Linked DNA regions of Bacillus pumilus. The protein of the gene in region 1 interacts with the protein of each later gene in a pairwise test. Links are inferred from orthologs where the notes say so. Each region holds a gene or a part of one and is shown in the gene's direction. Other genes may lie near its edges.

What was found.
Region 2: the proteins of tagH (region 1) and mreD interact in binary tests that used the Bacillus subtilis proteins (3 or more experiments, as listed by UniProt). The link is inferred for Bacillus pumilus from one-to-one orthologs.

What each region holds. Positions count from the first base shown.
Region 1 is NZ_CP046128.1:3,106,753-3,122,044, reverse strand. Bases 5,803-8,790 are described here. They hold tagH (teichoic acids export ABC transporter ATP-binding subunit TagH), read left to right. Parts: upstream 5,803-6,489; coding sequence 6,490-8,091; downstream 8,092-8,790. Other genes in these bases: galU (UTP--glucose-1-phosphate uridylyltransferase GalU), read right to left, coding at 8,118-8,790; GKC25_RS15935 (ABC transporter permease), read left to right, coding at 5,803-6,470. In the rest of the region: GKC25_RS15950 (alpha-glucosyltransferase N-terminal domain-containing protein), read left to right, coding at 1-364; GKC25_RS15945 (CDP-glycerol glycerophosphotransferase family protein), read left to right, coding at 413-2,668; GKC25_RS15940 (glycosyltransferase), read right to left, coding at 2,796-5,333; more of GKC25_RS15935, read left to right, coding at 5,643-5,802; more of galU, read right to left, coding at 8,791-8,999; wecB (non-hydrolyzing UDP-N-acetylglucosamine 2-epimerase), read left to right, coding at 9,272-10,411; GKC25_RS15915 (IS1182 family transposase), read left to right, coding at 10,540-11,892; GKC25_RS15910 (LytR family transcriptional regulator), read right to left, coding at 12,016-12,936; GKC25_RS15905 (hypothetical protein), read left to right, coding at 13,119-13,442; GKC25_RS15900 (SpoIID/LytB domain-containing protein), read left to right, coding at 13,467-15,292.
Region 2 is NZ_CP046128.1:2,351,571-2,366,805, reverse strand. The notes cover bases 1,504-4,434. They hold mreD (rod shape-determining protein MreD), read left to right. Parts: upstream 1,504-2,675; coding sequence 2,676-3,194; downstream 3,195-4,434. Other genes in these bases: minD (septum site-determining protein MinD), read left to right, coding at 3,935-4,434; minC (septum site-determining protein MinC), read left to right, coding at 3,249-3,932; mreC (rod shape-determining protein MreC), read left to right, coding at 1,780-2,679; GKC25_RS12035 (rod shape-determining protein), read left to right, coding at 1,504-1,752. Outside these bases: RadC family protein, read left to right, coding at 1-642; more of GKC25_RS12035, read left to right, coding at 733-1,503; more of minD, read left to right, coding at 4,435-4,738; GKC25_RS12010 (M23 family metallopeptidase), read left to right, coding at 4,848-5,639; GKC25_RS12005 (M50 family metallopeptidase), read left to right, coding at 5,632-6,501; rplU (50S ribosomal protein L21), read left to right, coding at 6,653-6,961; GKC25_RS11995 (ribosomal-processing cysteine protease Prp), read left to right, coding at 6,976-7,314; rpmA (50S ribosomal protein L27), read left to right, coding at 7,327-7,611; GKC25_RS11985 (sporulation initiation phosphotransferase B), read left to right, coding at 7,867-8,460; GTPase ObgE, read left to right, coding at 8,482-9,768; GKC25_RS11975 (ACT domain-containing protein), read left to right, coding at 9,824-10,267; pheA (prephenate dehydratase), read left to right, coding at 10,286-11,164; GKC25_RS11965 (transcription repressor NadR), read right to left, coding at 11,187-11,729; GKC25_RS11960 (IscS subfamily cysteine desulfurase), read right to left, coding at 11,733-12,875; nadB (L-aspartate oxidase), read left to right, coding at 12,973-14,544; nadC (carboxylating nicotinate-nucleotide diphosphorylase), read left to right, coding at 14,526-15,235. UniProt on the Bacillus subtilis protein: Involved in formation of the rod shape of the cell. May also contribute to regulation of formation of penicillin-binding proteins.

The sequences.
Region 1 (15,292 bases):
TCTAAGCTCTGAACATCATGTTCTTCATCTTCAGCTTGAGTTGAAGGACGAAATGAGCCATGCGGATCATGTGCAAATCGATTTCGCAGGATATGATCGAGGCAATGGAGCTGAAATCATATCTCAAACAATCGATGAAAACCATCAAGTCAGCTTTCCAATTGGTCATTTTCAAACAAAGAAAAACATTGAAACCAACCAAACAAAATACGTTGATTTTTACATTCGTTTTAAAACAGAAGAACTTCAGGAAGTTTTGCAGCGTCTAGAAGTAGAGGGAGAGCTGCTCACCAATAAACCATCGTCAATCGATGGGTGGTCGTATCAAACGAAACAAGGAAACTATTCTTGGAAAGTGAAATAACGTGACAACACAACGGTAAGATTTCTGAACAGAGGAGATTAACGATTAATGATTGAAGAGGGAATTCATAAGAAGAGTGTCGTTGAAGGGTTAAAAAATCATCATGAGAAACTAGAAATGCTTATTCGCATCGACGATGACATGCCATTAAAAGATAGAGAATTTTATTTGTTTATGAGGGAAAGGGTATCAAAACAAGAGCTTTTCCTTCCGCTTGTTCATCAAGAAGAGAATCTATTCAAGTTCGTATTGAGTGAATCATCGCTGCCGCTTGCATTAGAGCAGGGCCAGACATATAACCTGTATGTCTCAGACTATCTCAGCGCAAACAAAGAAGAGGATGAAGACGAGCTTGAGGACTCAGCCTATGATTCTGATACAGAAGAAGAGGAAGACGAATTAAAAGAAACGGATAACGCCGAAGTAGAAGAGAAGACGCCATACTATAAACGTCGTTTAAAAATGGAAATAGACAAGCCAGAGCTGACTTTTTTAGAAAATAAAGATGCGATGCTGTATGTCATCCCGTATCGTACGGATAAAGGGAATGCATCGTTTAAAATCAAGCGTGAGCTAAAGGTTGTGAAGTTCAATCATATCGAGCTCAACAAAGAATGTACGTTATCTTTAACTGGGTATACAGGCGTTCTCAGTGCAGAGCATCCTTATGAGATCAAAGAAGTAAAGCTTCTATTGAAGAGAAATGGTGAAGAACCAATTGAGCATCGCTTTCCGGTAAATATGACCCCAATAAAAGATGAAGTGGTCAAATACCGTGATGATCAACAAGTACCACAGCTTTATCAATTTCTAGCAGAAGTTCCTTTAAAGGAATTGACCTATTCGTTAAACAACCGCCTTGTATATCGCTTCTATCTTGAATTTATTTGTGATGTAGATGGAGTAGAGGAGACGTTAACGACCGCTTCTTTAGTGCTTGGAGATCGCTCGAACAAACTCAAAGGACTTGTTCAAATTCATAAACGAAACGATGTACCGATTCGATATGAGGTGTATCGAAAGAAAAAAAGACAAACGCTTGGCATTCGAATTAATGATTATACAATGAAAACACGAGCGAAGTACTACGTCAAAAGCAAGTGGAAGAAGTTCAAAAAGAAAATCGGCAAAATAAAAAAAGTCCGTAACCGCCTTGTAACAAGGACCTTCCAAACGACCTTTCAGCTGGCAAGTAAGCTGTCTGTGAAAAAGAAAACGGTTGTTTTTGAAAGCTTTAATGGAAAACAATTCAGCTGTAATCCGCGTGGGATCTATGAGTATATGAAAGAAAATCATCCTGAATATACGTTGATCTGGAGTGTGAAAAAAGGGCATGAAGCACCGTTCAAGGAAAAGGACATCTACTATATCAACCGTCTATCATTGAAATGGATTTTTGCGATGGCAAGAGCCGAGTATTGGGTCGTCAACAGCCGTTTGCCGCTATGGATTCCAAAACCAGAGCATACAACATACTTGCAGACATGGCACGGTACGCCGTTAAAACGACTTGCGATGGATATGGACGAGGTGCATATGCCTGGAACAAACACGAAGAAATACAAAAAGAATTTCACGAAAGAAGCATCGAATTGGGACTATCTCATTTCTCCAAATGCTTACTCGACTGAAATCTTTACACGTGCATTCCAATTTCAAAAGACCATGATTGAGTCAGGATATCCGAGAAATGACTTCCTTCATAATCAAAACAATGAAGAAACGATGAGAGCACTCAAACAAAAAATGAACTTGCCGCTTGATAAAAAATTGATCTTATACGCACCGACATGGAGAGACGATCAATTTTATAAAAAAGGGCAGTACAAATTTGATTTAGACCTTGATCTGCATGAGCTAAGAGCCGCTATCGGAGACGAATATATCATCATTTTGCGTATGCACTATCTAGTCGCTGAAAACTTTGATTTAGGACCATATAAAGGCTTTGCCTATGACTTCTCTCATTACGAAGACATTAGAGACCTGTATATGATATCTGATCTGCTCATCACTGACTACTCATCTGTGTTCTTTGATTATGCAAACCTTAAACGTCCGATGCTGTTCTATGTGCCAGACATCGAAACATATCGTGACAAGCTGAGAGGCTTCTACTTCGACTTTGAACAGGAAGCACCTGGACCTCTTGTGAAAGAAACAGCCAGCGTCATTGACTGGGTAAGAGAAACAGAACAGCCAACCTTTACACTACCGGCTTCATTCGCACCGTTTTATGAAAGATTCTGCTATCTAGAGAGCGGGGAGTCTTCGAAGCGTGTGGTGGAAGTGGTGTTTGATTAGCAATGCTTTGTATATTTTCTTATAGTTGAGAATTAAAAACACCTTTGGAAGGTATCAAGTTCAATACTTGACCATTATCCAAAGGTGTTTTTTTAAATACATGTAATTTTATTCTGTATATAAGGTATTAATCAGCTTTTGTACATACGTTTTTGTAGAAGAGCTCTAGTGCCTCGCTATTATACTTTTCATAATCAAAGGATTCTTGTTTCATACTATTCTGGATAAAATCAGACATACCATTAAACAGAGCAGTTTCATTATTCTCAACTAATAATCCGTATCCACCCTCTAAGACGGAATGTACTCCAGTTACATCGGTAGCTATGATTGGTTTTTTTAGAATCATTGCTTCCATGAGAACCAAACCTTGTCCTTCATATTCTGAAGATAATACAAAACAATCACATTCATCTAGCAAAGAGAATGGATTTTCGAGTTGCCCAACAAAAAACACACAGTGATCTAAATGTAATCTCTTTGTATGATCCTTTAATTCCCTTTTTAAAGGTCCTTCTCCCACAATATACAATACTGTATTTGGGTATTGTTTGTTTAATTGCGAAAAAGCAGAAATTAATTTTTTTTGCCCTTTTTCAGGAGATAATCTTCCTATAGTTATAAAGTTGATATACTCTTTATTTGGAAGTGGAATCCCAGATAGATTAAGACCGATGGATTCGGTTTTGTCGTTTTGATAAGTAATTAAATATCTTTCATTATTAAATTCTATAATATTTTTATTTTCTTTCATTTGAAGTACTTTGTTTGGCGATATAACATTATTTACAAAAACCATTTTTTCTAAAGCATTAGGAACATAAGGGCTTAAGTTCAAGTGATTTTCAATATTAGTCGATTCGGCGACAGAAACAATTCTATCGAAGAACTTGTACAGTGAGAAAATTACTTTTAGGTTACCACGATGTTTATATTTGTGGTTCACCTTTTTATTGTACTCTTTCATCATGTCAGCATGCAGGAAAATACTTTTGACTTTAAAATCTCCAAATGCGAAAAGAAGAGTCCAAAATTTATTATAACCTCCAAAGTCTATACCTACATCAAACTTCGCATTACCAATAATTCTCTTTAATTCTCTTTTGTATGAATTTACCGGAGTGTACTTTAACATTTTGTTATTATATATACCACGGCGGAAAATTATGTTCTGTTTATATGTCTCTATTAAGGTTCTATTAACAAAGCCTGGTCTATAAATAATATGGACATTAGGATGTAGCTTTTGTATGTTCACCCATTTATCTTTATGATAATTTGAGTTATCAATTACAACAACTTCATATTTATTGTAATCAATTTGGTCAAATAAATTAGTTGCTGAAACTGTAATACCGTTATTATAGAATCCTCCACAATAAAAAAGTAATTTTTGTTTATTGCTTTCAACCTTTATTAATTCATTTTGATTATTTTTTTTGAATACGATGTCAATGAATCGCTCTGTAGCTTTTCCATCATCATAAAAACAGTATTCATCTAAAAACTCCCTGTATTGATTCTCAAATTGTTTATTGAAGTTATTTAGACTGTTTAGTTGAGCTAAGTTGTTAATTAAATCAACTATATTTTCACTGATAGGTCCTGGAAGTGTTGTTATGTCTAAATAAAAACCTCTCTCTGATTCGTATTCTCTTAAGTCAGGCATATAGAAAAAAACAGGTCTTTTTAAAGGAAGGAAATCGAAAAAGATACTAGAATAATCTGTAATTAAAATATCTATGGCAGCTAAAAGTTCATTTGTATCAATCCAGTTTGGAACACAAAGATGTTCAAGTCCACTCTGTTTAAAGAATTTATAAGAAAAGTAATGAGATTTTAAAAGTACTAAGTAATCATCACCAAGCGCCTGCTGAATTTTCACAACTTCACTATGCAATGTATAGCAAGTATCCTCTTCAGCACCTATTGTTCCTCTCCATGTTGGAGCATAAAGTACAATTTTCTTATTAAAAGGTAAATCTAATCTTTCTTTCACACTTTCACTACTAGTGTTTAATGTTAAATCTACTCTAGGATATCCGATATTTGCTATTTTTCCGGTGAATATCCCAAATACATCATTTGATTTCAGTAACTTTTCATACGTAAAAGTATTCGGACTGATAAGGTAATCACAATGAAGAAAATTTCTTTGGATATTTTTATGGCCAGACATTGATCTTTTTTTAATGTCCTTCCCTAAAGTTTTTAAAGGGGTTCCGTGCCATGTATTGATATAAATTTGCTCTTCTCTTTTAATAAAATAAAAAGGAAATGACGTATCATTAACTAAATATTTAGATGTTGCTAAATATTTAAGATATTCGTTACTATCAACTTTAACAAAGGAAATATTAGGTGATTTCTGCTTTAATTCAGCAATCATTGGATCACTAAAATCATTAATGACCCAAACATGATGTAAATCTTTAAAGGCATTATCTTTCATTAAGCCTAGAAAGATTGCATAACAATTTCCAGATATACTTTTACCATGATAAGCTTCATATAGAATATAATTATCTCTAACAGGTTTTTTCTCTAAATAAGAGGTGTATTTACTTCTCATACGAAGTCGTGAATCTCTAGAAAACTCTATTAGTGGATTCAAAATAAATTTAATCTTTCTTGTAACGATTTTTTTGAAGTTCTTTATTCTCATTAATGTTAAGCCCCTTCATTTGGTATATATAATTTGAAAGAAAATGATATTTATTTTTTGGAGTTAAGTTGAAATGCAATTATCCTGATAATTATATTCTAATGGCAAATATAAAGCAATGATATAATAAGGTAATTAGTAACCTATAATAGCTGAAAATACCAGCATTTAATTTGATCGGTTTCCCCTACCATTTAATATACTCAATAGATTTGAAAAGTGAAATATTTCTCAACATCTGTTACAATTATGAACGGTGATTTTTTTAGAAGAGGCAATTCCAAAAACTTATATCTAAGGAAGATTAGAATGAATGCATTGTTTACGATATTAAGGGAGCAAATCAGCTCATTTCCGCTGATTATGCGCCTTGCTGTTTATGAAACAAAATCAAAATATCAGATGAATTATTTAGGTGTTTTATGGCAGTTTTTAAATCCATTAATGCAAATGCTGGCTTACTGGTTTGTTTTTGGTATGGGAATTCGCGGAGGACAGCCAATTGACATTGGGGGGATGGGAGTTCCATTTATCATCTGGATGCTTGCTGGATTAATCCCCTGGTTCTTCATTAGTCCGACGATACTTGATGGATCAAACAGTGTGTTTAAACGCATTAATATGGTATCGAAAATGAATTTTCCGATTAGTGCGCTGCCGTCTGTAGTGATTATGTCCAACTTGTTCAGCTACTTTGTGATGATGGGTGTCTATCTGATTGTGCTCATTTCCTATGGCATATATCCTGATGCGCACTGGCTGCAATATATATACTATCTTATTTGTATGATCGCGTTTATGTTTTCGTTTAGTTTGTTTAATTCCACGATTAGCGTACTCGTGAGAGACTATCAATTTCTTTTACAATCAGTGACACGATTGCTTTTCTTTTTGCTGCCGATTTTTTGGAATATCTCAGAGAAGCTCACTGGAGACAAAGCATGGATCGGGGATATATTAAGATTGAATCCTCTTTTCTACATTATTGATGGTTTTAGAAATAGCTTGTTAAAGGGAGAATGGTTCTTCCATGATGTGAAATATACGCTTTATTTTTGGCTGATCACGCTACTTCTTTTAACAGTCGGTTCATTGCTTCATATGAAATTTAGGGATAAATTTGTCGATTTTCTTTAAAAAGTAAGGAGATTATACGATGAAACTAAAGGTTTCGTTTCGAAACGTATCCAAGCAATACGTCCTATATAAAAAGCAGTCAGATAAGATTAAAGGACTGTTTTTACCTAATAAAAATGAAAAAGGTTTCTTTGCTGTTCGTGATGTGTCCTTTGATGTATATGAAGGTGAAACGATTGGCTTTGTAGGGATCAATGGATCTGGAAAATCAACGATGTCGAATCTTCTTGCGAAAATCATTCCACCGACAAGTGGTGAAATTGATATGGACGGCCAGCCTTCATTGATTGCCATTGCGGCAGGGCTGAACAACCAATTAAGCGGGAAAGACAACATTCGCCTCAAGTGCTTAATGATGGGGCTGACGAATAAAGAGATAGACGAACTTTATGAAAAAATCGTAGAGTTTGCAGATATTGGTGACTTTATTGATCAGCCTGTGAAGAGCTACTCAAGCGGAATGAAATCACGTCTTGGCTTCGCCATTTCAGCGCATATCGATCCAGATATCTTGATTATTGATGAAGCATTGTCTGTTGGAGACCAAACCTTCTATCAAAAATGTGTGGATCGAATTACAGAATTCAAGGAACAAGGGAAAACGATCTTTTTTGTTAGTCATTCCATTAGCCAAATCCAAAAAATCTGTGACCGGGTGGCTTGGATGCATTATGGGGAGCTTCGTATGTTTGATGATACGAAAAAGGTTGTGAAAGAGTATAAGGAGTTTGTTGACTGGTTTAATAAGCTCTCCAAAAAAGAGAAACAAAAATACCAATTGGAACATAAGGAAGGTAGAAAAGGTGTACAAAAGACGGAAAAGGTCACACGTTATAAAGAAAATGGGAAACGTCGTTCATTTTTCGGCCCCGCATTTCAAGTGACAATTTTAGCTGTCTTAACTATTCTGCTTGCCTTATCCATGTTTTCAGATCGCCCACTTCGTACACTGGCTACATTTGGTGCAATGTCATCAGATAAGACAGAAGCGCCTCAGACTAAGAACCCGCAGATGAAAGGGGCGCCTGATATGAAGAAGGTGGATCAACAGCTGATTGTCACGGCAGATCCACTCACGGTTTACAAAGATCAAGCCATGAAAAAAAAGGCGGATGTCACTTTGCCCTTTGGACAAGAAGTGCAGGCTGTGGCTGAAAATAAAAAAGCCGTTAAAATTAAAACAGCCTCAGAAACGTATTTTGTCAAACCTGCTGCGCTTCAAAATGCAGAGGAATTAAAGCCACTATCCATTGAACCAGGTCAGTTCAATTCCTATGTATCGCCCGCATCTGCAGGCTCGTATGAGTATTTACTTTCTTTCCTTGGAAAAGAAGAATCTGTGCTTAAGCAAAGAATGCAAACGCTGAGCTCGATCAAAAGTAATCAAGGCGGAATGATTGAACGATTGACCACAGAGAAAGCCGACTATGTCATTCAAAATGGTCAAGCGAATACGATGGTATTCCGTGAGATCATGTCAATCTCTCCTTCAACACTTGGGCTGACAGAACAGAACGTTTGGATGAATGAGAAACAAACGAAATTCGCAGTGAAGGGCGAAAACAACTTGTTTGTCATTGATAATGAACAGCATACACTGACGATTTCAGTGATCAAATAAAAAGCTGCCGATCCCGGCAGCTTTTTTTAATTCACTTCTTCTTTTTCGAGAAGCTGTTTCATAAATGGAATGAGTTTCTTTTTCAGATCCTCATCTTGAAGGGCGAACTCTAGAGTCGTCTCGATGAAGCCTTGCTTTTCACCGACATCGTATCGTTTTCCTTCGAAATCATAGGCGAATACGCGCTGAATGTCATTCAGCTTTTGGATGGCATCTGTCAGTTGAATTTCTCCGCCTGCACCAATTTCTTGCTGATCAAGGTACATAAAGATCTCTGGTGTGAAAATGTATCGCCCTAAGATGGCTAGATTTGATGGTGCTGTTCCCTGCGGCGGCTTTTCAACAAAGTTTTTCACTTGGTAGCGGCGTCCTTCTTGTGTAAGAGGATCAATGATCCCGTAGCGATGTGTATCGCTGTCTGCTACCTGCTGAACACCGATCACAGATGAAAGCGTTTTTTCGTATTCATCCATCAGCTGGCGAAGTCCAGGTGTTTCGGCTTGAACAATGTCATCACCTAATAAAACGGCGAAAGGTTCATCACCGATAAAGTTGCGTGCGCACCAAACGGCGTGTCCAAGTCCTTTAGGTTCCTTTTGACGTATGTAATGAATGTCAGCAATGTTAGAGGATTTTCTCACCTTTTCTAAAAGCTCGCTCTTCCCTTTTTCCTCCAGGTTGCGCTCTAGCTCTGGTGCAAAATCAAAATGATCCTCAATGGCTCTTTTCCCTTTTCCAGTGACGATAATAATGTCTTCAATTCCTGATTCAACAGCTTCTTCAATAATATATTGAATGGTTGGTTTATCAACGATTGGCAGCATTTCTTTAGGCATAGCTTTTGTTGCAGGGAGGAAACGTGTCCCAAGACCTGCAGCTGGGATAATGGCTTTACGTACTTTTTTCAATGAACTTTGCACCTTCCTTACATATTGAAAAAATGATTTGACTTCATTTTTCATCTTTCATAAAGTGTAACTTACAAATGATAGAAATGACAAATGATTTACGATAAATGTATGATGATCTGATACAACATCTATTGTAAAGAGTCCGTGTAAATCTTTATGTTGAAAAGGGTAAAGGCGATGTAAAGATTGAAAATTGAATGATTAGGATTCGTTTCTATTCTTTTGTATAATAAACATATGATAAATGAGAAGGAAAGAGGCATCGACTATTGAAAACATTACATGTAATGACTGTATTCGGGACGAGACCTGAAGCGATCAAAATGGCCCCCCTTGTCCTTGAACTAAAAAAACATCCGCAAATCAAATCCTCTGTCACTGTGACTGCTCAGCATAGGCAAATGCTTGATCAAGTGCTGAAAGCCTTTGACATTCAACCGGATCATGATTTAAATATTATGAAAGAACGCCAGACATTATCTGAAATCACATCAAATGCACTGTTAAAGCTAGATCAATTATTCCAAGAAGAAAAACCTGATATTGTCCTTGTCCATGGGGATACTACAACAACCTTTGCAGGAAGCTTGGCAGCATTTTATCACCAAATTTCAGTCGGTCACGTCGAAGCTGGATTGAGAACACACAATAAGTACTCGCCGTTCCCAGAGGAATTGAACCGTCAAATGACAGGCACTATTGCCGATATTCATTTTGCACCTACAGACGAAGCGAAGCAGAATCTTTTAATTGAAAATAAAAAAGAAGAGACCATATGTGTGACAGGGAATACAGCGATTGACGCCCTGCAAACAACGGTTACTGAGCAGTATCAGCACCCTATTTTAGAGAAAATAGGCACGGATAAAATGATCTTGTTAACGGCCCATCGCAGAGAGAATCTCGGACAGCCGATGAAAAACATGTTTAGAGCCATTAGACGTGTTGTAGAAGAGTTTGAAGATGTTCAGGTCGTTTATCCTGTTCATTTAAACCCTGCTGTACGTGATGCAGCTCAGACAGAATTTAGCGGTCTCGATCGGGTACACTTAATTGAACCGCTTGAAGTCGTTGATTTCCATAACTTTGCTGCCGCTTCACACTTTATCTTAACGGATTCTGGCGGTGTACAAGAGGAGGCGCCTTCTCTAGGGAAGCCAGTATTAGTGCTGCGTGATACAACAGAACGTCCAGAAGGCGTGAAAGCCGGCACGCTTAAGCTTGCAGGTACAGATGAAGAGACCATTTACAAAATGGCAAAAGAGCTGCTAGTAGATCAGAAAGAGTATGACAATATGTCGAAGGCGTCTAACCCTTATGGTGACGGACAAGCCTCGAGACGAATTGTCGAAGAGCTCCTCCATCGATTTGGATTAAGTGAAGAAAAACCTGCCCCATTCAAATCATAAAAAAAGAAGACTACAGTCATGTAGTCTCAGGCTGTCGAGAAAATCTCGACAGCTTTATCTTTTCCTTAAACTTTCCATCTCCTCATTTTATAATAGAGAAAAACCCACTTAAGGAAGGTGTTTTTCTCATGTTCCACACTAGAAATTCTTCTCAGCACGAAGCCGAATTTGTATTGCTAGATCAACTGGTCGAAGAGGATCACCTGCTTCGTAAAATTGATCAGTACATTGATTTTTCATTTATCGTAGATAAAGTAAAACCGTATTATAGTGAGAATAAAGGTCGCCCTTCTCTTGATCCACTTATTTTGTTCAAAATGATGTTTATCGGATACCTGTACGGTATCCGTTCTGAAAGACAACTTGAAAAAGAAATTTACTATAACATGGCGTATAGATGGTTTTTAGGTTTGAACATCAATGACCCCGTTCCTCATCACTCGACCATTAGCTGGAATCGTCGTACTCGATTTAAAGATACAACGATTTTTCAAGATATTTTTGATGAAATTGTGCTTCAAGCCATCAATCATGATATGGTAGGAGGCCGCGTTCTTTTTACTGATTCAACTCATCTTAAAGCCAATGCCAATAAACATAAATATACGAGAAAAACGATTGAACAAGATACCCAGAACTATATAAATGAATTAGAAGAAGCGATCCAAGAAGATCGGGTGGCACACGGAAAAAAGCCCTTAAAGGTAAAAGAGGAGGTGAAAACGAAAAAAGACATTCGTCAAAGTATGACTGACCCTGAGAGTGGCTATCTTTATCGTGAAAATAAACCGGAAGGCTTTTTCTACCTAGACCACCGTACAACGGATATGAAGTACAATATCATCACGGATGCCCATGTCACGCCCGGCAATATCCATGATTCTATTCCGTATCTTGATCGATTGGATCACCAAATCGCCCGATTTGGTTTTCAAGTAGAAGCTGTTGCCCTTGATTCTGGTTATTTGACAACCTCAATCTGTAAAGGTTTATCGGATCGCCATATTTTTGGTGTCATCGCACATAGACGCTTTCATCCAACAAGAGGATTATTTGAGAAGTGGAAATTTCAGTATGATTCTGAATCTGATCACTACATATGCCCAAATGGCGAGAAGCTATTATATACGACAACTGATCGAAAAGGTTATAGGTTCTACAAATCAGACCCTAAAAAATGCGTATCGTGTCCTTTCCTTGAGAGCTGTACAAGATCGAAAAATCATCAAAAAGTGATCTCAAGACATGTATGGGAGGAACACAAAGAAAAGATCAGACAAAATCGTCTGTCTGCCTCTGGAAAAGAGCTATATAAAAAAAGAAAAGAAAAAATAGAGCGAAGCTTTGCAGATTCAAAACAACTGCACGGGCTTCGCTACTGTCGGTTGAGGGGAAAACAAAACGTGAGTGAGCAAGTTCTCCTCACAGCTGCGTGCCAGAACATGAAGAAGATTGCCACACACCTAGCGAAGCTAGGCTAGGTGTGTGGGAGGCCTTTTTCATTAAATCCCATCCATCATAATTACGATGAAAATAAAAAAGATTGTAGAAAAACATGAGTTTCTCTACAATCTGAGAAGACTACAGTCATGTAGTCTTCTTTTTTACTGCTCCAAACTTTCCTTCAATTCCTTCTTCACTTTAGCCAAACTATTATCATCAAGCTGATAATAATAGATGTTATTGATGCGTGCTCCTGTTCCTTTCAGCTCGTGCTGCTCCACACGCTGTCTTGCATCACGGTAGTCATTCATCATCGTCCACATATCATCAAATGACATGTTGGTCTTCATATTGTTTTCCACGACTTTGAACATATCGCCGAACTTCGTAATAGATGAAATGTTTGCCCCTTTTGCAATGATGCCTTCAATGACTTGGCGCTGCCTTTGCTGACGTCCAAAGTCACCCTTTGGATCTTGCTTTCTCATTCTTGTGTAGGCAAGGGCTTGATCTCCATTTAGATTAATTTCTCCTGTACCAAATGAATGGCCGTCATAGCTGAAAGCAAATGTGCTGTTAACTGTAATGCCGCCAAGTGTATCGACAATATCCTTAAAGCTTTCCATATTGACTTTCACAAAGTAATCAACAGGTACATCAAGCAATTCCTCTACTGTATCTGCTGCCATTTGTGTGCCGCCGAATGCATAGGAGTGGTTGATTTTATCCATTGTGCCTTTTCCGACAATTTTTGTATACGTATCACGCGGGATACTCACCATCTCGGTCGTTTTGGTTTTTGGGTTAACGGTCATGTATATTAATGTATCCGCACGGCCTCGGTCATTTTTTCTTTCGTCAACACCCATGACTAAAATAGAAATCGGGTCTTTCTTATTTAAATCGACATCTTTGTCACGCTTATCTGACTTCTTTAAATTCTCCTGAATGCCTGCCACGGTTGATGCTGCTGTATTCCAAAGATGATATGCATATCCGCCAGTTGCTAATACGAATAAGCCAATAATCGATAAAACAATCCAAAGAACCTTTTTTTTCTTTCGTTTTCTTTCAGCTCTCATAATGTCCCTCACCTTTTCTATGATTCTTCCATGATTATAGGTTTACGAATCTTGATAAACAAGTTATTTTTTTACTCTGAACCTAGATATAGACGTTGTAACAAAAAAAAGGTTTCAAAAAACCTTAAATTTACCTTAAAATATTAAGTTATAAGACGATACAAAGACATGAGGTGAAAAAAATGAAGAAAATCGTCGTTTTACCGTTCTTAATACTACTACTTGGTATCGTGCTCACAGCATGTGGAACGGCTGAGCAGTCCTCGGGAGAAAACAAGACAAGCAGTTCAACTCCTCAGGTGCTGGAAGAAAAAGCTGAATTTATTGGAATGGCTGATGCACATACAGTCGAAGTGAAAAAAGTGAATACGACCTTAAGCTATGAATTTACGGATAATTTTAAAGATGTGTTAAATGAATTCAAACCAGGAGACACAGTAGAAATCTCTTACTTTATCAATGACAGTGGTCAAAAGGAAATTCAAAAGATTGAAAAACAGAAGTAAAAAAGATGGGCGGGATGAACAAAATTGAAGAAAACAGGCGTTACACTTATTGTTCTCATGACACTGACTCTACTAGTCGCACCCTTTCAGTCTGCCATGGCTAGCTCGACAATTTCAGTGAAATTGTCTAATTATATCGGAAATAAAAAAACGATGGATCTATCCACAGCTGGAGAATACAAGCTGTCAGGATCGAATGTGGCTGTCACGAAAAGATATGATGGCAAAAATCGATACGAAGTTGCTAATAGCATCGCGTCTGCCGGCTGGAAGAATCCATCAACTGTTGTCATTGTGAGCCGTGATGCATTTGATCACGCCATTTCTGTATCACCGTTAGCTTACAAACTAGGCGCACCCATTTTGTATACGAACATTGAAAGACTGACAAAAACAACTGAAAACCAGCTGAAGAAAATGAAGCCGGATAACATCCTGATCATCGGTAACACGAAAAGTATTTCCACAGCTGCTGAGAAATCTATTAAAAAGTATGGCAAAGTCAGACGTATTAGTGGAAAAGACAAGTTTGAAATCTCTCAAAAAATCGCTAAAGAAATGGGTAACTATAAGCAAGCTGTCGTTGTCGGCGGAAACTCATTTATGAATGGGATTGCGATTGCATCCTATGCATCGAGAAAGGGATATCCAATCCTGTTAACAAAAAAAGATTCCATTCCGTCTTACAAGCTGCCAAGTAAAGTCATCATCATCGGCAGTACGAAAAGTACGGGACAAAAAGTAGAGAATCAAATTAAAAAAACGTCACAGGTGACAAGAATCAGTGGTGCCAATCGCTATGAACTATCTGTGAATATTATTAAGAAATTAAATATCAATGCAGATAAAGTTTATTTGGCAAAAGCCTCTAGCTATATTTATGCTATGCCGCTGTCTCAATTGGCTGCAAAGTCTAACAGTACCGTTGTGTATGTGAAACCAGATTCTGTCACAGCGTCACTAAAAGCACTGCTGAAACAAAAGGGTACATATGCTTATCACCTTGCTGGTAGCACAAGTGCGATTAAAGATAGCTTGAAAAACTCATTAGCTAAACAAGTCTATCTGAAAAAAAATCAAAACTACCAATTGGATATTTCTAACGGAAAAATTTCATTAAAAGGCATAAAGACGTATAACACATTAAGAGTTGTTCCTGAGAAATATTCAACGAAAAATGTCCTTCAAATTGCAGGGAAGCCGTACTTAGGCAGCGTCAACTTTGCAATTGAATCAGGTTATATCAGGCCGACTCTCGAAAATATTCCATTTGAAGACTATCTAAAAGGCGTAGTACCAAATGAAATGCCTGCAAGCTGGCATGTTGAAGCGCTAAAAGCACAGGCAGTTGCCGCTAGAACGTATTCAGTGAAAAGTATTGGAAAAGTCGTACCTGATACAACTGCCTTCCAAGTATATGGAGGATATAACTGGTACACGAATTCGACAAAAGCTGTCGATGCCACAAAAGGGAAGGTACTGAAATACAACAATCAGCTCATTTCAGCAACCTATTATTCTAGTAATGGCGGTTATACAGAGGCAAGTGAAGAAGTGTGGGCAAATGCACTGCCGTACTTAGTGGCCAAAAAGGATACAAAAGATCCGGTCAATGCATGGACGCTAAAACTCTCTAAAAAACAACTAGGCACAACATTGACTGCTAGCACAGCAGCATCTCAGTGGTCTAAGACAAAAGAGACAAATGCAGCGGACCTTGCTGGTCTCAAATCATGGCTGCTCAAAAACAAAGAAACTGCTGCATCTGATATGAAGATTGCATCCATCTCAAGCCTGACATTCTCAGGAAAAACAAAAGGCCAGCGTGCGAAGACGGTATCGATCAAGCT
Region 2 (15,235 bases), 750 kb from region 1 along the record:
CCGAGAGAACGATTTATCAAATACGGGCCCAGCAGTTTGTCAAATCATGAACTTGTTGCGATCCTTCTAAGAACAGGCACAAAAAAAGAATCAGTTCTCCAAATTTCCGCAAGACTTCTGCAAACATTTGGCGGTCTTCGCTCTGTAAAAGAAGCCTCAATTGAAGAAATGTCGAAGATCCGAGGAGTTGGAAAGGCGAAGGCGATTTCTCTTTTAGCTGCTTTAGAACTCGGCACTAGATTACACCATCAAACGACGGATAACCGCTATGTGATCCGCACACCAGAAGACGGAGCGAACTTTGTGATGGAAGATATGAGATTTTTGACACAGGAAAATTTCGTTTGTCTTTATCTCAATACCAAAAATCAAGTTCTTCATAAACATACCGTGTTTATTGGAAGCCTGAATTCATCGATCGTTCACCCGCGTGAAATTTTCAAAGAGGCCTTTAAACGTTCGGCGGCTTCATTTATATGTGTGCACAACCATCCATCTGGAGATCCGACGCCCAGCAGGGAAGATATTGAAGTTACACAGCGACTTTTTGAATGTGGAAAGCTGATTGGAATACAGCTGCTTGATCATCTTGTCATAGGTGATCAAAAATTTGTGAGTTTGAAGGAAAAAGGGTATTTGTAACACTTTTTTTTTCAATGTTTTACGATATAATAGAGTTTATGAGTTTTTCCCTAAAGGGAATTTTGGTTTAAGAAAGGAAGATACATACATATGTTTGGAATTGGTACAAAAGACCTTGGAATAGATCTTGGAACAGCGAATACGCTTGTTTTTATTAAAGGAAAAGGCATTGTTGTAAGAGAACCTTCGGTCGTAGCTTTGGAAACTGATACGAAGTCTATAGTGGCGGTCGGAAATGACGCTAGAAACATGATTGGCCGTACACCTGGTAATGTTGTGGCACTACGCCCGATGAAAGACGGAGTCATTGCAGATTACGAGACGACAGCAACAATGATGAAATATTACATTAATCAAGCATTAAAAGGCAAAGGGCTTTTTGCTCGTAAACCTTACGTGATGGTATGTGTACCATCTGGTATTACAGCTGTAGAAGAGCGTGCAGTCATTGATGCGACAAGACAAGCTGGTGCACGTGACGCATACCCGATTGAAGAGCCATTTGCTGCGGCGATCGGTGCTAACCTGCCTGTATGGGAGCCAACAGGAAGTATGGTTGTAGACATTGGCGGCGGTACAACAGAGGTAGCTATTATTTCTCTTGGCGGCATTGTGACCTCACAGTCGATCCGCGTGGCAGGAGATGAAATGGATGATGCGATCAGCAGCTACATCCGTAAAACGTATAACCTGATGATCGGTGATCGTACGTCAGAAGCCATTAAAATGGAAATCGGTTCTGCACAGCCTGATGTACATGATGAGATGGATATTCGCGGCCGTGACCTTTTAACAGGTCTGCCAAAAACGATCTCTATTACGGCAGATGAGATTGCAAAAGCGCTTCGCGATACGGTGGAAACAATTGTCGATGCGGTGAAAATGACACTTGAAAAAACCCCGCCTGAGCTGGCAGCAGATATTATGGACCGCGGAATCGTTTTAACAGGCGGCGGTGCATTGCTGCGTAATCTTGACAAAGTCATTAGTGATGAAACGAAGATGCCAGTCATTATTGCTGAAGACCCGCTTGACTGTGTGGCAATCGGTACAGGAAAAGCACTAGAGCACATTCATTTGTTCAAAGGAAAATCTAAAGATAATCGATAATCGGGCGTAAATAAAGAGGTGTAAGACATGCCGCAGTTTTTTATGAATAAAAGATTAATGTTGCTCCTTGTCTGTGTCATCGTACTGGTGGCCATGATTGGTTTTTCAGTGAAAAGCGGCAGAGGTGCTTCATGGCCGGAAAAATTAGTGGGGGATACGACAGGCTTTTTTCAAGGTGTCTTTCATAAACCATCACAATTTATTGCCGGTATTTATGGGAACGTACAAGATTTAAAGAACACATATGATGAAAACGAGCGTCTTCGAAAAAAACTTGATGGACAAACTCAATATGAGGCGAAACTTCAAGAGCTAGAAGATGAGAACAAAAAGCTTCGCAAGCAGCTCGGATATGTGAACTCTATTCGTGATTATACGCCAATTCTATCAACGGTTATCGCGAGAAACCCGTCCCTTTGGGATAGCTTTGTGATGATTGATAAAGGGAAAAAACAAGGCGTTGACAAAGATATGGCGGTCACAAATGAGAGTGGTGCGTTAATTGGGAAAATTGAAAGTGATAAGCTCAACAATTTTACTTCAACTGTAAGGTTGCTAAGCTCTACGGACCAAAATAATAGAATTTCAACGAAAATTTTTGCGAAAAAGGGCAAAGAAGAACTCAACGGAATTATTAACGGTTATGACAGTAAGAAAAAAATGCTGACAATGAATATTCTGAAATCTGATGCAGATGGAGATGTCAAAAAAGGAGATCTTGTTGAAACATCTGGAGCAGGGGGCGTATTCCCGCAAGGCTTGACGATTGGTAAGGTGAGTGAAATCGAACCAGATCATTACGGCCTGACAAAAATTATTTATGTAGAACCAGCGGCCGAACTCAACAATTTAGACCGCGTGATTGTGGTGAATCGCAGCTCAAGTACGGCAGATGCATCTGAATTGACGAAGGAGGAAGGCTCGTGAGACGTGTCCTTCTTGCTTTCGTCATGTTGTTTATCTTCGTATTTGACAGTATTTTTGTCGATCTAGTGAAGCTCCCATTTGTTTCAGACAATCAAATTTTAGCTCCTCATTTCATCTTACTCGCACTGGTATTTATGACTGCTTTTGTGAATCAAAAATATGGTGTGATTTTCGGTTTTATCTTTGGACTTTTATATGATATTTCGTATACAGGCATACTTGGTGTTCATATGTTTGGCTTTGGAGCGCTCTGCTATTTGCTAGCGAAAGCCTTTAAAGTTCTGCAAACGAATATGCTAGTGGTCGTCTTTCTGTCGATTATTGCTGTTTCCGTGATGGAGTTTTATGTATACGGCGTTCAAGCGACAATTCAATCAGGGATTATGCCGTTTAATACGTATGTCATCGAACGCTTTATTCCAACGATTCTTTTAAATACTGCTGCGTCTCTCATACTTGTTGTGCCGCTTAGGCTCTTTTTCATCAATATGAAACAAGGACTGATCGACGAATAAAAGCAGGAGTTTGTCCAATTACGGCGAAATGAGTATGTTGTTGAGGTGAGCATCTTGAAAACTCAAAAACAGCAATATGTGACGATAAAAGGTACAAAAAACGGATTAACATTACAGTTAAATGATGACTGTTCGTTTGATGACCTTCTTTCTGGCTTGCGAGAGGTTCTTTTACTTGAGCAATACACAGATGGTAGAGAAGGGCATAAGGTTAATGTGCATATTAAGCTTGGTTTTCGGTATTTAACAGAGGATCAGGAAATGCGTTTGACTGAAGCGGTCTCTGAAAATGAACATCTCGTCATTCACTCCATTGAAAGTGACGTCATGTCAACTGAAGAGGCGAGACGATTAAAAGCAGAGGCCGAAATTACCTCTGTAGCCAAAATTGTGCGCTCTGGACAGGTGCTGTATGTCGAAGGAGATCTCTTATTAATAGGAGATGTCAATCCTGGCGGAACGATTCGTGCAGGGGGAAATATTTTTGTGCTCGGCGCTTTAAAAGGCGTGGCACATGCTGGATGTAATGGGAATAAACAAGCTGTCATTGCGGCATCTCGTATGATTCCAACACAGCTTCGCATCGCACAAGTGTTTAACCGTGCACCAGATCAAAAAGAAGATGGAAACGAAATGGAATGTGCTTATTTAGATATAGATGGCAACATGATCATTGAACGCCTGCAGCAATTGGCTCATATAAGACCTAATCTGACAAGGCTTGAGGGAGGAATGTGAAATTGGGCGAGGCTATTGTGATTACCTCAGGAAAAGGCGGCGTTGGCAAAACAACAACATCTGCAAACTTAGGCACAGCACTAGCAATTCAAGGGAAAAAAGTGTGTCTAGTGGATACCGATATTGGCCTTCGGAATCTAGATGTCGTGATGGGGCTTGAGAACCGCATTATTTATGATCTAGTCGATGTAGTAGAAGGAAGATGTAAAATTCACCAAGCGCTTGTAAAAGATAAGCGTTTCGAGGATCTTTTGTATCTTTTACCCGCTGCTCAAACAAGCGATAAAACGGCTGTAGAGCCGGAGCAGATCAAAGAATTAATTCAATCATTGAAACAAGACTTTGATTATGTCGTCATTGATTGCCCTGCTGGAATTGAGCAAGGCTTTAAAAATGCTGTATCAGGTGCAGATAAGGCAATTGTCGTGACGACGCCTGAGATCTCAGCTGTGAGAGATGCTGACCGTATCATCGGCTTGTTAGAACAAGAAGATATCGAACCACCTCGTTTGATTGTCAACCGTATTCGTACACACATGGCGAAAAGTGGCGATTCAATGGATGTGGATGAAGTTGTACATCACTTATCGATTGATCTTCTTGGCATTGTCGCAGATGATGATGACGTGATTAAGGCTTCAAACAATGGTGAACCGATTGTCATGGATGCTAAAAACAAAGTATCGATTGCGTATCGTAATATCGCCCGCCGTGTACTAGGCGAATCTGTTCCGCTTCAATCATTTGAAGATGAAAACAAAGGAATGTTTGCGAAGCTGAAAGCATTTTTTGGTGTAAGAGCATAAGCATTCAAGTAAGATGAGACCGATTCGATGAGAATCGGTCTTTTTGTTGCATATCAGATGAGGTCGTCACATAAAATGTACAAACTGTTTGTATGTAAAGGGTGATCTCATGAAAAGAGTGGACGAGTACCGAAAGAAAATCGCGCAGCGCCGCAAAACGAAGCAGCCAGCTGCTCCATCTAAGAAGACGACTTTCAAGAAAAAAGAAGATATCCCTCCATGGGTCATGCTGACAGAGGAAGAAAAGCATTCAGGGTCGTCTTCCTTTGAGTCGTCGTCTCATCAGCCGAAGAAATATCGGCATCCGTTATTTAACCCCAATACCTTTGTGCTGAAATGTTTATTATCTGCGTCCCTTGTGTTGATTGCAGCCATTTCATTTAAAGGTCAGGCAGGGCCGTTTCAGCAGCTGAAGCCGATCATTACGCAGACCTTTGAGCAAGATTTTCAATTTGCTGCTGCCAATCACTGGTTTGAGAAAACAGTTGGAAACCCCCTTGCCTTTTTAACCGACAAAAAGGCAGACCAAAAAGATGTACAAGCGAACCAAGAACTGGCTGTACCTGCTTCTGGAAAAGTGCAGGAATCCTTTACGCAAAATGGAGCAGGTGTCAAAGTCGAAACATCGGCTGAAGCGATTGATAGTATGAAGGAAGGCTATGTAGTAGAAGTGAAAAAGAAAAGTGACACAGGGCTTACAGTGGTCGTGCAGCATGCGGATAACAGCTATAGCTGGTACGGTCAATTAAAGGAAGCCGATGTGGCCTTATACGATTTTGTCGATAAGGGTGAGAAAATTGGCCAGATCTCACTTGATGATCAAGGAAAGGGCACATATTACTTTGCCATTAAGCAAAATGAACAGTTTATCGATCCTATTCAGGTGATGACCTTTGAATAGATGGCTGGTCATGCTGACGAAAATTCACATTCATCCGCTGCTGTGGATTGTGATGGCGTTTGCGATTCTCTCTGGTCAAATCAAGCCGCTGCTTTGTCTGCTCATCATCGTCTTTGTCCATGAGCTTGGACATGCAGCGGCTGCTTGCTATTATCATTGGCGCATTCGGCGGATTTTTTTACTGCCATTTGGCGGAGCGGTAGAAGTAGAAGAGCATGGGAACCGTCCGCTAAAGGAAGAGTTGGCGGTCATTTTATGCGGGCCGCTCCAGCATGTACCGCTCCAGCTTATGGCATGGATTTTCATGGAAACTTCTCTTATTTCGCACGACATTTTTACGATGTTCACTTTTTATAATATGGCGATTTTTCTTGTGAATCTTTTGCCTATTTGGCCGCTTGATGGCGGGAAATTATTCTTTTTGCTCTTATCAGCATATTACCCTTTCCAACGTGCACATACCCTTGCCATAAAAGGCTCACTTGTCTTTTTCGTTCTATTGACTGCAGGGTTGCTTTTGTTTGCGCCGCTGCAATTCAACGGCTGGGTGCTGCTCACTTTTTTAGCCTATTCACTCGTAATGGAACACCGGCAGCGGCATTACGTCAGGGTCCGCTTTTTACTAGAACGCTATTACGGTAAAAAAGAGCAAAAGGTAGAAAAGCTTATTCCGCTGAGAGCGAGCGCTGAGGAAAAAGTATATGAAGTAATGGCGCGATTCCAAAGAGGCTGTAAGCATCCGATTATTATTGAAAGAGATGGCGTGAAAATGAGCCAGCTTGACGAAAATGAACTGCTCCATGCGTATTTTTCAGATCGAAGAACCAACTCCTCAATGGAAGAGCTCCTTTTGCCGTACTAGTGATGAAAATACGTTGACATTCTGCTTCTAATTTGATATATTTTTTAATGTTATGGATATGTAGCACCCGTGCTACAACCGCGCGAAGCAGGTGTAAAGAGCCTAAGGCCCCCTGTATTCGGCGAGTCTGAGTTTATTAGGAGGTGCAGAGATGTACGCAATTATCGAAACTGGTGGTAAACAAGTAAAAGTTGAAGAAGGTCAAACTGTTTATGTTGAAAAACTAGCTGCTGAAGCAGGTGAAACAGTAACTTTCGAAAACGTATTGTTTGTCGGCGGAGACACTGTCAAAGTGGGTAACCCTTCAGTTGCTGGAGCAACAGTAACGGCTAAAGTTGAAAAACAAGGTCGCGGTAAGAAAATTACTGTGTTCAAGTACAAACCGAAGAAAAACAACCACAAGAAACAAGGTCATCGTCAACCTTACACTAAAGTTGTTATCGAAAAAATCAACGCTTAAGGCGTGTGAGTGATATGATCAAAGCAACCATTACTCGGTCGGCAGCAGATGAAAGCATTACGTCTTTTCAGATGACTGGACATGCCGAGTTTGCTGAAAAAGGTCAGGATCTCGTTTGTGCAGGTGTATCTGCTGTTGTTTTCGGCTCAGTCAATTCAATTATTGCACTGACAGGAATGGATCCACTGCTCGATATTGGTGAAGAAGGCGGCTATTTCTCTTTTGAATTGCCAGCTGATACAGATCCAGTATCCTTTGAAAAAGCCCAGCTGCTTTTAGAAGGCATGGTCGTTTCCTTAGAGACAATCGAACGAGATTATCACGATTATGTGAGAATATCTACAAAAAAATAGGAGGTGAACTTCATGCTTAGATTAGATCTTCAATTTTTCGCATCTAAAAAAGGGGTAGGTTCTACAAAGAACGGACGTGACTCTGAGTCTAAACGTTTAGGCGCTAAACGTGCTGATGGTCAATTCGTAACTGGTGGTTCTATCCTTTATCGTCAACGTGGAACGAAAATCTATCCAGGTGAAAACGTTGGACGCGGAGGCGACGACACTCTTTTCGCTAAAATCGACGGAACAGTTAAATTCGAACGTTTCGGTCGTGACCGTAAAAAAGTGAGCGTATATCCTGCGGCACAATAATTGCTAAAAACTCCGGTCATTGACTGGAGTTTTTTCACTTTTTACACGTAGTATCGAAGATGATAAAAGAAGATGCACTCCATAAATATCAAAGAACTTTTGCTGACTTTGCCTCATTTTCTCCTATAGATCAGAAAAAACAACCTTTCCTCACATAACTAGTGTTTTTCTATGCTGTCTTCTCTGTTATAATTCAGGGAGACATAGTGATGATAAGACTCCTAAAAGAGAGACCAAACGATTGGGAGTGCGATAATGGAAGAGATACCAAGTAAACAAAACGAAAAATTAACTCACGTTGCATTAACAAATGAATTGATCTATCTGCTCAGTCGTTCAAGACACGACTGGATGAATAAATTGCAGCTGATCAAGGGCAACTTGACATTAGAAAAATATGACCGGGTGTTTGAAATTATAGAAGAAATGGTCATTGAAGCACAGCATGAATCCAAACTCTCAAATTTAAAAATTCCCCAATTGGCCTATTACTTTCTAACATTTAATTGGGAGTCGCATTTTATCACCCTAGAATATGAAGTGCTTGGTGAAACCCGAGACTTATCAGCATATGAATCGCAGCTGCTAACGGTATCACAGGAGTTGTTTTCGATATTCGATCAATCAGTTTGCCAAAAAACTGAAAATCATTTAACGGTCACGTTCCAAACAGATCAAGAAGAGAATGATGTGGTCTTATATTTTGATTTCAAAGGAAAATTAACAAGTTTGGATGCGTTAAATGCGTTTCATGACGCAAACTATCCATGTATGAGTGTAGCTCAATTTCATGTGACAAGTCATGAGTCCATGATTGAGCTTTGTTTGAGGCAAGAACGAGATATGTGATGCAGAGAAACGGAGGAAGTTATGTTTGTAGATCAGGTTAAAGTGTATGTTAAAGGCGGTGACGGCGGAAACGGTATGGTGGCGTTCCGTCGTGAAAAATATGTGCCAAAAGGCGGACCAGCTGGCGGCGACGGCGGAAATGGTGCAGATGTTGTATTTGAAGTAGACGAAGGACTCAGAACGTTGATGGACTTTCGTTATAAGCGCCATTTTAAGGCGGATCGCGGCGAGCATGGAATGAGTAAAAACCAGCATGGCCGAAATGCGGAAGAAATGATTGTCAAAGTTCCGCCCGGTACGGTCGTGACAGATGCAGAGACGGAACAAGTACTCGCTGACTTAACAGAGCATGGACAGCGGGCAGTCATTGCAAAAGGCGGACGAGGCGGACGTGGAAATTCACGTTTCGCAACACCGGCAAACCCTGCACCGCAGCTTTCTGAAAACGGTGAGCCGGGAAAAGAACGTGACGTCATCTTAGAACTAAAAGTACTTGCAGATGTTGGACTTGTTGGTTTCCCAAGTGTCGGGAAGTCGACACTGCTTTCAATTGTCTCTTCTGCGAAACCGAAAATTGCGGATTATCATTTCACAACGCTTGTGCCGAACCTAGGAGTTGTCGAAACAGATGATAACCGAAGCTTCGTCATGGCGGATCTGCCAGGACTGATCGAAGGAGCGCACGAAGGCGTTGGCTTAGGTCATCAATTTTTACGCCACATTGAGCGGACACGGGTTATTGTCCATGTCATTGATATGTCAGCACTTGAAGGGCGTGACCCGTACGAAGATTATGTGACGATTAATGAAGAGCTTGAGCAATACAATATGAGATTGACTGAGCGTCCACAAATCATTGTAGCGAACAAAATGGACATGCCAGAAGCAGCTGACAATCTAGCGGCATTTAAAGAAAAATTAACGGATGACTATAAAGTGTTCCCAATTAGTGCGATCACAAGAGAAGGGCTTCGTGAGCTTTTATTTGAAATCGCCAATCAGCTTGAAACAACACCGGAATTCCCGCTCTATAATGAAGAGGAACTGTCTGATAACCGCGTGATGTACAGGTTTGATGAGGGAGACGCGCCATTTGAGATCACAAGAGATCCTGACGGTACGTTTGTCATAACGGGTAAAGCACTTGAGCGACTGTTTAAGATGACAGATTTCTCAAGAGACGAGTCCGTGAAACGATTCTCTAGACAACTGCGCGGAATGGGTGTCGATGATGCCTTGCGTGAGCGTGGTGCAAAAGACGGCGACATCATTCGTCTGCTTGAATTTGAATTTGAATTTATTGATTGATCAAAAGGAGGGTCCAGTCCATGGGCTCTCCCGTTTTTAAAAGGGGAGAAAACAGGTGAAAGAAGAAACGTTCTATTTAGTAAGAGAGGATGTCCTTCCAGATGCGATGCGAAAAACGCTTGAAGTCAAAAAGCTTCTCGATCGCAAAAAAGCGGATTCAGTTGCCGATGCTGTTCAACAAGCGGATTTAAGCCGCAGTGCTTTTTATAAATACAGAGATGCTGTTTTTCCATTTTATACGATGGTGAAAGAGCAGATCATCACATTGTTTTTCCACCTTGAGGATCGGTCTGGGGCTCTGTCAAGGCTGCTTCAAATTGTGGCGGACTCTGGCTGTAATGTGTTATCCATTCACCAAACGATTCCGCTGCAGGGAAGAGCGAATGTCACCCTATCCATTAGCACGGCTGGTATGGCAGATGATATCAATACAGTCATGAATCAATTAAGAAAACTTGAATTTGTCGAAAAAGTTGAAATTCTAGGTTCTGGGGCGTAAAAGGAGAGATCATAGCAGATGAAGCAATTAACTGTAGGTTATTTTGGACCAGAGGCAACATTTACTCATTTGGCCGTATGCTCTTGCTTTCCAGCAGATGCAGTGCAGCGTGCCTATGCAACGATTCCGCAATGTATGGATGCTGTGTCAAAAGGCGAAGTCGATTTGGCGGTTGTTCCACTTGAAAATGCACTCGAAGGATCTGTGAACTTAACGATTGATTATTTAATTCATGAGGAAGCGCTGTCCATTGTTGGTGAAATGACAGCACCGATTCGGCAGCATTTGCTTGTCCACCCATCAAGAGCGGAAAGCTGGGAGACATTAGATGTGATCCAATCACATCCGCACGCGATTGCCCAGTGCCATCAATTTCTGAAAAAACAGTACCCAGATATTCCGCACCGTCCGGTAGAATCAACAGGCTATGCAGCCAAATATATCAGTGAGCATCCGGATGAGGCTGCTGGGGCCATTGCCAATGAAATTGCCGCGCAAACATATGGTTTAACGATTGCAAAAAAAGACATTCATGATTATCCGCACAATCATACACGCTTTGTTATTTTACATAAAGATCCTAAGGCGTCGTTCCCAATGAATGCTGGGTTCTCATCGAAGCCAAAAACGACCATTGTCGTCAGTCTGCCAAAGGATGACCAATCAGGTGCATTGCATCGCGTGTTATCTGCTTTTTCTTGGCGGAATCTCAACTTGTCAAAAATTGAATCTCGTCCGACAAAAACGGGTCTTGGACACTATTTATTTATAATAGATATTGAAAAAGAAATGGATGATGTCCTTGTCCCTGGCGCGATTCAGGAATTAGAAGCGATTGGCTGTGAGGTCAAACTGCTCGGCAGCTACCAAACATATGAACTAACGAATGAAAAATAGTGTCCCTTGCAGGACACTTTTTTTAGTCTTTAATTAAAAAACCAGCGTCATCGAGTGCTTGAATGGCTTGGTCAAGCTGCTTTTGACTGTAAGAAGTGAGTGTATGTAAATGCACGCCGTCTGTTAGTTCTGACAAGTAGGAGGCGCCCGTGTTAGAAATGTGATGGACGAAATCAGCTACTTGCTTGCGAGTGCTGACGCGAATAGAGGCCGTTAGTTCACCGTAAACGGGGTGCTCTATGATCACATCTTTCACCGTCACACCAAAGTCTACAATCAAGGTTAGTTCCTCTTCTGTACGAACAGGATTATGCTTGCAGGCGATGATTTGTTCAATTTCTCTTTCTGGCGCATGCTGCGGTGCCATATATACATAGCCTTGACTTGTAGCAATAATGGGTTCGTTTTTTGCTTTCAATAGTGACATATCTTGTACAATGACTTGTCGAGAGACAGCCGCCTTTTTAGCCAAAAAGCTTCCGGTGAGCGGTGAATCTGTTTCTTTCAGCCACTCTAAAATGGCGTTTCTTCTCTCTTCGCCAATGAGTTTCCTCTCTTGCTCCACGTCTTATGCTCCTTTCTTCTCCTTTTGCAATTGTTCAAATGTATGCAAAAGCTGATCGATGTCCTCTTTTGATGACTTCGATCCAAATGATACTCGAATGAATTGAAGAGCATCACGATCTGATACGTGCAATGCCTTCACAGCCGGGGAAGGATGGTGATAACCAGAAGCACATGCGCTTCCAGTCGATATACAAACCCCATGCCGGTTACATGCTAACATTACATATTGTCCTTCAAACCCTTCAAAAAAACAACCAATAATATGAGGCAGCATGCGGCGATTGCCATTGTTTTGAAGTGTACGAACAGGAAGCTGTCTCATTTTCAGCTGCTGAAGAAAATAATCACGAAGCTGCTCATTCTGTCGTTGCTGCTCATCCAGCTTAAGCATCAATTGTTCACTCGCAGCAGCAAAAGCACCGATGCATGGAACGTTCACTGTTCCAAGGCGGAAGCCACCTTCCTGAACTGCACCTGAATATAAAGGCTTCCAAGGAACATGAGCGCTCATATAGACAGCACCAGCTCCTTTAGGTGCATACACTTTATGGCTAGAGATGGACACGGCATCAACCCCAAGCTCCTTGATGGACACACGAATCTTTCCGAATGTTTGCACGGCATCTGTATGAAAAAGAATGTGCCTTTCTTTTAAAAGGGGTGCTAATTCAGCGAGCGGCTGGATAATCCCTGTTTCTGAATTAGCATGCTGAATAGATACTAGTCCTGTTTCAGGCAATAATGCTTCTTTGAGAATGTCCTGAGTGATGATCCCATCTTGATTCGGTTCAATGATTGTGACCTTCACGCCAAGACGCTCTAAGCTACTAACCGCGTGATGAACAGAAGGGTGCTCTACAGAAGTTGTGATGACATGCTGCCTGTGTGCTGGCAGACCATTTGCGATCGATTGAATCGCCAGAAGATTGGATTCTGTTCCGCCGCTTGTAAAGTAGATGCCGTCTGGTTCGCCCTCAAGAATGGCAGCGAATGATTGTCTGCTGTAAGTCAGTATGTCATTTGCTCTTCCACCTGCATCATGAAGACTGCTTGCATTCCCGTAGCAATCTTGACTTAGCTGCTGAAAAACATGCAGTGCTTCCTCTGAAACAGGTGTAGAAGCTGCGTAATCTAAATAAACCAATCCATCCATCTCCTATGAGAAAATTTTTTCTTGTATTTATTGTAGTGTTGTGTAATGATATGTGTCAAGACAGGTGTAAATGACAGGAGGGGCGAAGGTGTCATCAATCAAAAAAGTCATTGTGGTGGGATCAGGCATTGCAGCGCTTTCCTTTGCAAAAACCATTTCAGAAAGCTGCCAAGTTATCATGATGACAAAAAAACAATTTTCCTCTAGTAATTCCATGCTTGCACAAGGAGGAATCGCTGCTGCCTTTTCAGCACAGGATTCAGTTCATCAGCATGTACAAGACACATTAGCTGCCGGCTGTGATCACAATGATGAGAGGGCGGTACAAGAGATCGTAAGTCTTGGAAAGCAATTGGTAGAGCAGCTCGTAGAAGAAGGCTGTCCATTTGATCAAACGGAGACGGGCGAGCCGCAATTAGGTAAAGAGGGGGCACATACGACTCATCGCATTTTGCATGCAGGAGGAGACCAAACAGGCAAAACACTCGTGCAGTATTTAAAAAGTCAGCTTGGCTCACATATTCATTTATACGAATATCACCATGTCATTGATCTATTGGTCCATGAAGGAACCTGCATGGGTGTGGTGTGGAAAGACGAGAAAGGACACGTCCATACCATGACCGCAGATGCAGTTGTTTTATCCACGGGCGGCTGCGGCTCCCTATATGAAACAAACACAAATGACCCTTCTGTAACAGGAGACGGACTGATGATGGCCTATCGAGCCGGGGCACAATTAGCAGATCTTGAATTTGTTCAATTCCACCCCACCCTCTTGACGATCGCTGGAAAAGCAGTCGGTCTCGTTTCAGAGGCAGTCCGGGGAGAGGGAGCCTATTTAGAAGATGAAACAGGCAGGAGGATGATGAAAGGCATTCACCCACAAGCTGATTTAGCGCCTAGAGATGTGGTCGCTAGAGCTATTTTTCATGAGCAGCAATTAGGTCATGATCTGTATCTCAATATCAGCGAAATTCCACATTTCTCAGTTCGTTTTCCAGCCATTGCTGAAATGTGTGAACGGGCAGGTATCGATTTGGCAAGCGGCAGGCTCCCAGTTTCCCCTGGTATGCATTTTTTAATGGGCGGAATCTGCGTGAATGAATATGGAGAAACCACTGTTCCATCTCTTTTTGCTATCGGAGAAGCGGCCTGTACAGGATTACACGGAGCGAACCGATTAGCGAGTAATTCTCTATTGGAAGGTCTCGTTTTAGGAAACAAAGCGGCACGGAGAATTGAACAGGTACCTAAACAGAAAAAAACAGTCCCATCTTTTTCTATTCAAGAAGTATGGTCCGTCCCAGCGATTTCAGAGGATCAGTTGAGACAATGGATGATGACATATGCCGCAATTGTAAGAGACGAAAAAGGGCTAAAGACCTTGCTTCAAGTATTACAGCAAGTCCCTTATCAGCAAACGAATGTGAAAAATATCACAAGTGAACAGATCGAATTAAGCAATCAATGGGCATTAGCGATTTGCCTTGTGAAGTCTGCATTACTTCGTACAGAAAGCAGAGGCGGCCATTTTCGAATGGATTATCCAAATCGGAATGATGCTTTGTGGCGGGGCATGCAGATTGTCCATGAAAAAGGCCACATTCATATGATGAAAAATGAAAGGATCGGTGCCAAATGGAACGTTTACAGTTAAAACAAATGATGACTCATTTTTTCACAGAAGATATTGGCTTTGGAGATGTATCAGCTGATGCCATTTTTGGAGAAAAGAAAGGAACAGCATACATCATCGCAAAACAATCGGGTGTATTGGCAGGTTCTCAAGTCATTGACATAGGGTACCGCCTGCTGAATGAACAGATTCAAGCTGAGTTGTTTTTTGAGGAAGGTGATTGGATTCATTCAGGCGCTGTGCTGGCGAAAATAAAGGGGCCGGTCAGCGACTTATTAAAAGGAGAAAGGGTCATTTTGAATGTCTTGCAGCGCATGACAGGTATCGCCACATTAACACATGAAGCGGTGCAGCGATTAGCGGATCCGTCGATTACGATTTGTGATACGAGAAAAACGACTCCCGGCTTGCGTATGTTAGAGAAATATGCTGTGAAGACAGGGGGCGGAAAGAATCATCGCTTCGGCTTATCAGATGGGGTGATGATTAAAGATAATCATATTGCCGCATGCGGCTCTATTCGTGAAGCTGTAGAGAAAGCAAGAGCATATGCGGGTCATATGGTGAAAATTGAAGTAGAAATTGAATCAGAAACGCAGCTAAAGGAAGCCATTGATGCAAAAGCCGATGTCATCATGTTTGACAACTGCTCTCCGGACGAGGTAAAACGTTTTAAACAAATGACACCGGAGACAATTCTGACTGAGGCTTC